DNA from 2 places in the Thiomonas intermedia genome. Region 2 is predicted to be linked to the other one. Evidence: predicted binding sites of a transcription regulator. Region 2 holds the regulator's gene; the other holds the start of a gene.
What was found. The regulator NrdR, encoded in region 2, represses ribonucleotide reductase genes. The targets are predictions, from matches to a motif close to CACNANATNTNGTG.

Region 1 (3,406 bases), 1.2 Mb from region 2:
CGGTGAGCTGCCGCTGGCCATGCAGGCCAAGCTGCTTCGTGCCGTGCAGGAGCGGCGAGTGCGCCCAGTGGGCGAGACCGCCGAAGTCGCCGTGGATGTGCGGCTGGTCAGCGCCACCCACCGTCATCTCGAACGGATGGTCGAGCAGGGCCAATTCCGGCAGGATTTGTTTTATCGTCTCAACGTCATTGCCGTGGCGCTGCCCCCGTTGCGCGAGCGTCTGGACGATCTTCCGGTCCTGGTCGAGGCCCTGCTGGCCGACATCCGCCGCGACAACGCCCGGCCTGGCTTGCGACTGAGCCCCGCGGCGCTGCAGCACCTGCGTCAGCATCGCTTCTCGGGCAATGTCCGTGAGCTCGAGAACCTGCTGCATCGCGCTGCGGCCCTGGCGGCGCAGGATCTGCTGGGTCCGGGCGATCTCGAATTGCAGAGCGGCGGCGGCTCCATCGGCATAGCGCCTCTCGCTTCGGCGAGCCTCGATGCGACCTTGTCGACCGTAGCGGCGCCTTCGATCCCGAAGCCCGATGCGACAGCTCACAACAGCGCGCAGGCAACGCAGATTCCGATGGCGCAGTTCGTTGCCCAGACACCACTGCCCCCCGATCTGGGCGACTACCTCGATCAGGTCGAGCGCAGCATTCTTTGCGAGGCACTGCGGCGCACGCGTTTCAATCGCACCGCGGCCGCGCAATTGCTGGGTCTGAATCTTCGCCAGATCCGCTACCGCATGGAACGTCTGGACATTCGCGATCCGGCGGATGGCCTCGTCTGATCATGTCGGTCGCCCCTGATGCCGACGCGGTGAGACAAGGCTGGATGCGCCACGCTCGTCATGTGCCGTCGCCCAACCAGGATGATCGACCTCCCGGCATGCCGATCGATTTGCTGGTGATCCATTGCATCGCGCTCCCACCGCGCCAGTATGGTGGCGATGCGATCGAGCGCCTGTTTTGCAATCGTCTCGATCCTGGGGCGCATCCAGCCTTTGCCGCACTCGAAGGTCTCAAGGTGTCGGCGCATTTCGTGGTTCAGCGCGATGGGGTGCTGACGCAGTATGTGTCTTGCGCCCAGCGGGCCTGGCATGCCGGCGTCTCGCACTTCGCCGGACGCGACCGTTGCAATGACTTCAGCATCGGCATCGAGATCGAAGGCAGCGATGACGAACCGTTCGAGCCCGAGCAGTACGAGACCCTGATGGCCCTGGGCTCCGAACTGTTCGCACGCTATCCCCTGCGCGCCGTCGCGGGCCACAGCGACATTGCGCCCGGGCGCAAGACCGACCCCGGCACAGGCTTCGACTGGCGGCGCCTGAAAGACGGCCTGGCCTTGCCTGTACGAGCCTTTCCTTTCCAGGCGTTTTGAGAGCCTTCCGGGTCTTCCCGGAGACGTCTCTGTGCATGAACCTGTGCATAAGCTGTGGGTGGGCTGTCAATTTCCTCGACACTATAAATAGTGGTTGAATTTCAAACGAGCACTAGATATAGTGTCCTGAGGCTTGGAAATGCGCAGCCGGTCAGTGCCTGAACCTGGCCTTGCCGCGAGCCACTTTCCGACTCAGCCTATCGCTCATCCGTGCCGAGTCCGTGCGCCTTCATGCGTCGCCGGATTTGAAGCGCGGGACCATCTGCCCCGAGGAGTACCCGATGTCCCAGACAGCCACCACGACCGAACCAATCCCTGCCGCGCAACACCTCTCCCATCTCGACGTGGACACGCAGAAGCAGGCCGCATTGGGTGATTTTTCGGATTACAAAATCATTCGGCGCAATGGCGCGGTCGTGGGGTTCGAGCCTGGCAAGATTGCCGTGGCGATGACCAAGGCCTTCCTCGCTGTGCAAGGGGGACAGGGGGCGGCCTCGGCGAGCATGCGCGAGACTGTGAATGCGCTGACCGAAAACGTCGTGCGCGCGCTGTTGCGTAGCCGACCCAGTGGCGGCACTTTTCATATCGAGGACATTCAGGACCAGGTTGAGTTGTCGCTGATGCGCACCGGTCAGCATGAGGTGGCGCGAGCCTATGTGCTGTACCGCGAGCGTCGCGCCCAGGAGCGCGCCAAACAGAAGGCGACAGCCGTCGAGCAAACCGCGGCGCCCGTGTTGCATGTCATCGACGACGGCGTGCGCAAACCCCTCGATCAAGCCGCGCTGGTCGCGCTGATCGAGTCGGCCTGCGCCAACCTGAGTGGGGATGTGAAGGCGGCGCCCATCGTGGCGGAAACCCTGCGCAATCTGTACGACGGCGTGCCGATGATCGAGGTCTACAAGGCCTCCATCCTGGCTTCGCGCACCCTGATCGAGCGCGACCCCGATTACTCCAAGGTCACGGCGCGTCTGCTGCTGCACACCATGCGCCGCGAAACGCTGAAGGAGGATGTCGCGCCTTCACAGATGGCACAGCGCTATGCAGACTATTTTCCGCTGTGCATCAAGGAGGGCGTTGAACTTGAGCTGCTCGACGAGCGGCTCGGGCAGTTCGATCTCGTCCGCCTCGGTGCCGCCATCAAGGCCGAGCGCGATCTGCAGTTCGATTACCTCGGTCTGCAAACCCTGTACGACCGCTACTTCCTTGCCAATCGTGCCGACACCCGGGTTAACAAGGATGGGCGCCGCATCGAGCTGCCGCAGGCTTTTTTCATGCGCGTGGCGATGGGCTTGTCGCTGGGCGAGATCGACCGCGAGGCGCGCGCCATCGAGTTCTACGAGCTGCTATCGAGCTTCGACTTCATGTCGAGCACGCCCACGCTGTTCAACGCAGGTACCCGTCGCTCGCAACTGTCGAGCTGCTACCTCACCACCGTGGCCGACGATCTGGACGGCATCTACGAGGCCATCAAGGAGAACGCGCTGTTGTCCAAGTTCGCCGGCGGTCTGGGCAACGACTGGACGCGCGTGCGCGCCCTGGGCAGCCACATCAAAGGCACCAATGGCAAGAGCCAGGGCGTCGTGCCCTTCCTCAAGGTGGTCAACGATACCGCGGTGGCGGTGAACCAGGGCGGCAAGCGCAAGGGCGCGGTCTGCGCCTATCTGGAGACCTGGCATCTGGATATCGAAGAGTTTCTGGAACTGCGCAAGAACACCGGCGACGATCGCCGCCGCACGCACGACATGAACACCGCGAACTGGGTGCCCGATCTGTTCATGAAGCGGGTGATGGAAGGCGGAGACTGGACGCTGTTCAGTCCCTCCGACACGCCGGATCTGCACGACAAGTTCGGCCAGGATTTCGAACAGGCCTACACCCGCTACGAACAGAAGGCCGCATTGGGCGAACTCAAGCTGTTCAAGACCGTGCCCGCGGTGCAGCTGTGGCGCAAGATGTTGTCGATGCTGTTCGAAACCGGCCATCCCTGGATCACCTTCAAGGACGCGTGCAATGTGCGCAGCCCGCAGCAGCATGTGGGCGTGGT
Region 2 (3,406 bases):
GAGGAACGACGCTGGCAATGCTGCCGACGGTGGTGACGAGTCCGGTGAACATGACGGTTCAGTGGGAAAAAGAAGATGAGGGAAAACGGGCGAGGATGCGCAGATCGCTCCCAACGGGATCGACCGCGTGCCATCGCAGCGCCAATCCCTCGGTCAGCGATCGGTACGGCCCCAGCGCCGCCAATCCGGCGCCCTCGCCCAGCAACTGGGGCGCAAGATACAGCAGCAGCTCGTCCACCACGCCTGCGCGCAGCAGCGAACCGTTGAGTTTTTCGCCCGCCTCGCAGTGCAGTTCGTTGATGCCGCGCTGGCCGAGCACCTGCATCAGCGCCCGCAGATCGGTCTTGCCCGGCTTGTCGGGGTCGGCGGGCAGGGCGATGTCCTGCAGGTCGAGCGAACCGATGGCTGCGCTGCGCAGCGCAGCCAGGCGCGGCGCGGCCAGCTCCGGCGGCAGGGCGTGGACGATCCACAGCGGCGAATCGGCGCTCTGTAGCAGGCGAGCGGTGGGCGGGCATTCCAGGCGGCTGTCGATGACGATGCGGATGGGCTGGCGCGGCGTGGGCACCGCCCGCACATTGAGCTGGGGGTCGTCGGCTCTCACCGTACCCAGGCCGGTGAGCACGGCGCAGGACCGCGCACGCCAGTGATGACCGTCGGCGCGTGCCGCTTCGCCGGTGATCCACTGGCTTGCACCGTTGGGCAGGGCGGTGACGCCGTCCAGCGAGGCGGCTACCTTCAACCGCACCCAGGGTGTGCCGCGCACCATGCGGGCGATGAAGCCCGGGTTGATCTCGCGTGCCTCATCGGCGAACAGCCCGACATCGACTTCGATGCCGGCTTCGCGCAAGCGCTGCAAGCCCTGGCCTGCCACCCGGGGGTTGGGATCGACCATCGCGGCGACCACGCGGGCCACGCCCTGCGTCACCAGCAGGTCGGCGCAAGGGGGCGTGCGGCCATGGTGGGAGCAGGGCTCCAGGGTGACGTAGGCCGTGGCGCCCGGCAAGACATGGCCGCGCTCCCAGGCCTGTTTGACCGCCTGCACTTCGGCATGATCCTGCCCCGCCGCCTGCGTGGCACCCTCGCCCAGCACCTGCCCGTCGCGCACCAGCACGCAGCCCACACGCGGATTGGGGCTGGTACGGTACATCGCCCCGCGCGCCAGATCGAGCGCCCGCCGCATGTGACGCTGATCTTCCCCGTTGAAAGGGCCCTGAGGCTGCGATGGGTTGGTGGCGTTCATGCCGTGGGTTTGCCGCGACGGGGCTTGGAGGGGGGTGATGTGGGCTGCATCTCCTGCAGCACGTCGAGAAACTGGCTCAGGTCCTTGAAGCTGTGATAGACGGACGCAAAGCGTACATAGGCGATGCCATCGAGCGCGCGGAGTTCTTCCATGACCCAGGTGCCGATCTGGGCCGCGGGCAGTTCGCGGGCGCCGCTTTGCAGGAGCTGTTGTTCCACATGTCCGATGGCGGTGTCCACCGCCTCCGCGCTGACGGGCCGCTTGCGCAGCGCCAGCAGAAAAGAGGCGCGGAGTTTGTCGCGGTCGTAGTCGGTGCGCCGACCGTCTTTTTTCACCACGACCGGAAAGCTGACTTCGGCGCGTTCATAGGTGGTGAAGCGCTTGTCGCAATGGCCGCAGCGCCGCCGCCTGCGCAGGGCAGTGCCGTCTTCCACATCGCGGGTTTCAATCACCTGCGTGTCGTCGCTCTGGCAAAAGGGGCATTTCATGGTGGGGCGTGGCGAAAATAAACGCATCATTATTCACGCGGCGCGGGGTTCTCGTGTCTCGCCCCGCGCTCGGCGCCTGGCCGGGGAGGCCGGCTTGGCGGCTACACTGCGCGCCGATGAAAAATCTGGTTCTCCTCATTTCCGGGCGCGGCAGCAATCTGCAGTCCATTCTTCAGGCCGAGCGCGAGCAGGGCTGGGGGATTCGCGTGCGCGGGGTGATCAGCAACCGGGCCGGTGTCGCCGGGCTGGAGGTCGCGCGCTCGTTTGGTGTGCCCACGCAAGTGATTGCACATACCGATTTTGCCAGCCGCGAGGCGTTCGACCTGGCTTTGGCCGAGGCGATCGATGCGCTGCAACCCGACGTGATCGCGTTGTGCGGCTTCATGCGCGTGCTGGGAGCGGCCTTCGTCGACCGCTTCGCCGGCCGTCTGGTCAATATCCATCCGTCCCTGCTGCCGGCCTTCACCGGGTTGCGCACCCATGCCCGGGCGCTGGAGGAGGGCGTGAAATGGCACGGCGCCACCGTGCATCTGGTGAGCAATGCGCTCGACCACGGGCCAATTCTGGCGCAGGCCGCGGTGCCCGTTCTGGATGACGACACGGTCGAGATGCTGTCCGCGCGCGTGCTGTTCGAGGAGCATCGCATTTACCCTCCTGTCGTGCGGGCCATGCTGGAAGGGCGGGTGCAGATCGACGGTTTGCGTGCCCGCATCCAGCCGGCCGCCGAATCTTCCTCTTGAAAGTGCGCCATGAAACCGCGTGATCTGCTTTACACCGCACGCGACGTGCTGCGCGAGATGCTGCGTTTCGACGCCGCGGCCGATGCGGTGCTGTCGCGGTTGTTCCGCGCCAAGCCGCAACTGGGCAAGACGGATCGCCAGGTTCTGGCCGACACGGTCTATCAGGTGTTGCGGCATCTGCGCCTGTTTCAGACGCTTGCCGCCGGCGACGAGGGGATCGGCGGGGCCATGGAGGTGCGGCTGGCCATTCTGGGATGGTCGGGCAACGCGCAATCGCTGCATGCGGCACTCACGTCCGAGCAGCTGGAGTGGCGCAAACGTGTGCTCGCCCAGGACGCGATGGCGCTGCCCGAAGCGGTTCGCTGGAGTCTGCCGGAATGGCTTGCAGCGGCCTTGCAGGCCCACTATGGCGCGGAATACCCGGCGCTGGCGCAGTCGCTGCTGCGTCCCGCTCCGCTGGATTTGCGGGTGAATGTGCAGAAAACGCGGCGTGAAGCCGTGCTCGATGTGTTTGCCCGTCTCGATCTGCCTGCGCGCGCCACGCCCTATTCGCCCTGGGGCATCCGCCTGGAGGGCAAGCCCGCCCTGCAGGATCTCACCGTGTTCCGCGAAGGCTGGGTGGAGGTGCAGGACGAAGGCAGTCAACTGCTGCCCTTGCTGCTGGCGCCGCGCCGCGGCGAGATGGTGGTCGATTTCTGCGCCGGGGCGGGCGGAAAGACCCTGGCCCTGGGCGCAATGATGCGCGGCACGGGGCGCCTTTACGCCTTCGATGTGGCCGACTACCGGCTGGCCAAGCTCAAACCGCGTCTGCTGCGCAGCGGGTTGTCCAATGTGTACCCGGTGGCCATTGCGCACGAACGCGATGAGCGGGTCAAGCGTCTCGCCGGCAAGGTGGATCGCGTCCTGGTGGATGCGCCGTGCTCCGGCTTGGGCACCTT

Region 1: a site for NrdR is predicted at 1,473-1,486, ahead of BVH73_RS05525 (ribonucleoside-diphosphate reductase subunit alpha). Genes of this name have one in related genera too.

What each region holds. Positions count from the first base shown of each region.
Region 1 covers NZ_CP020046.1:1,183,757-1,187,162, reverse strand. The annotation lists gene BVH73_RS05535 (sigma-54-dependent transcriptional regulator) at 1-772, shown strand, start outside; gene ampD (1,6-anhydro-N-acetylmuramyl-L-alanine amidase AmpD) at 775-1,362, shown strand; gene BVH73_RS05525 (ribonucleoside-diphosphate reductase subunit alpha) at 1,644-3,406, shown strand, end outside.
Region 2 covers NZ_CP020046.1:2,392,998-2,396,403, forward strand. The annotation lists gene BVH73_RS11200 (riboflavin synthase) at 1-52, opposite strand, end outside; gene ribD (bifunctional diaminohydroxyphosphoribosylaminopyrimidine deaminase/5-amino-6-(5-phosphoribosylamino)uracil reductase RibD) at 59-1,240, opposite strand; gene nrdR (transcriptional regulator NrdR) at 1,237-1,728, opposite strand; gene purN (phosphoribosylglycinamide formyltransferase) at 1,845-2,468, shown strand; gene BVH73_RS11220 (RsmB/NOP family class I SAM-dependent RNA methyltransferase) at 2,478-3,406, shown strand, end outside.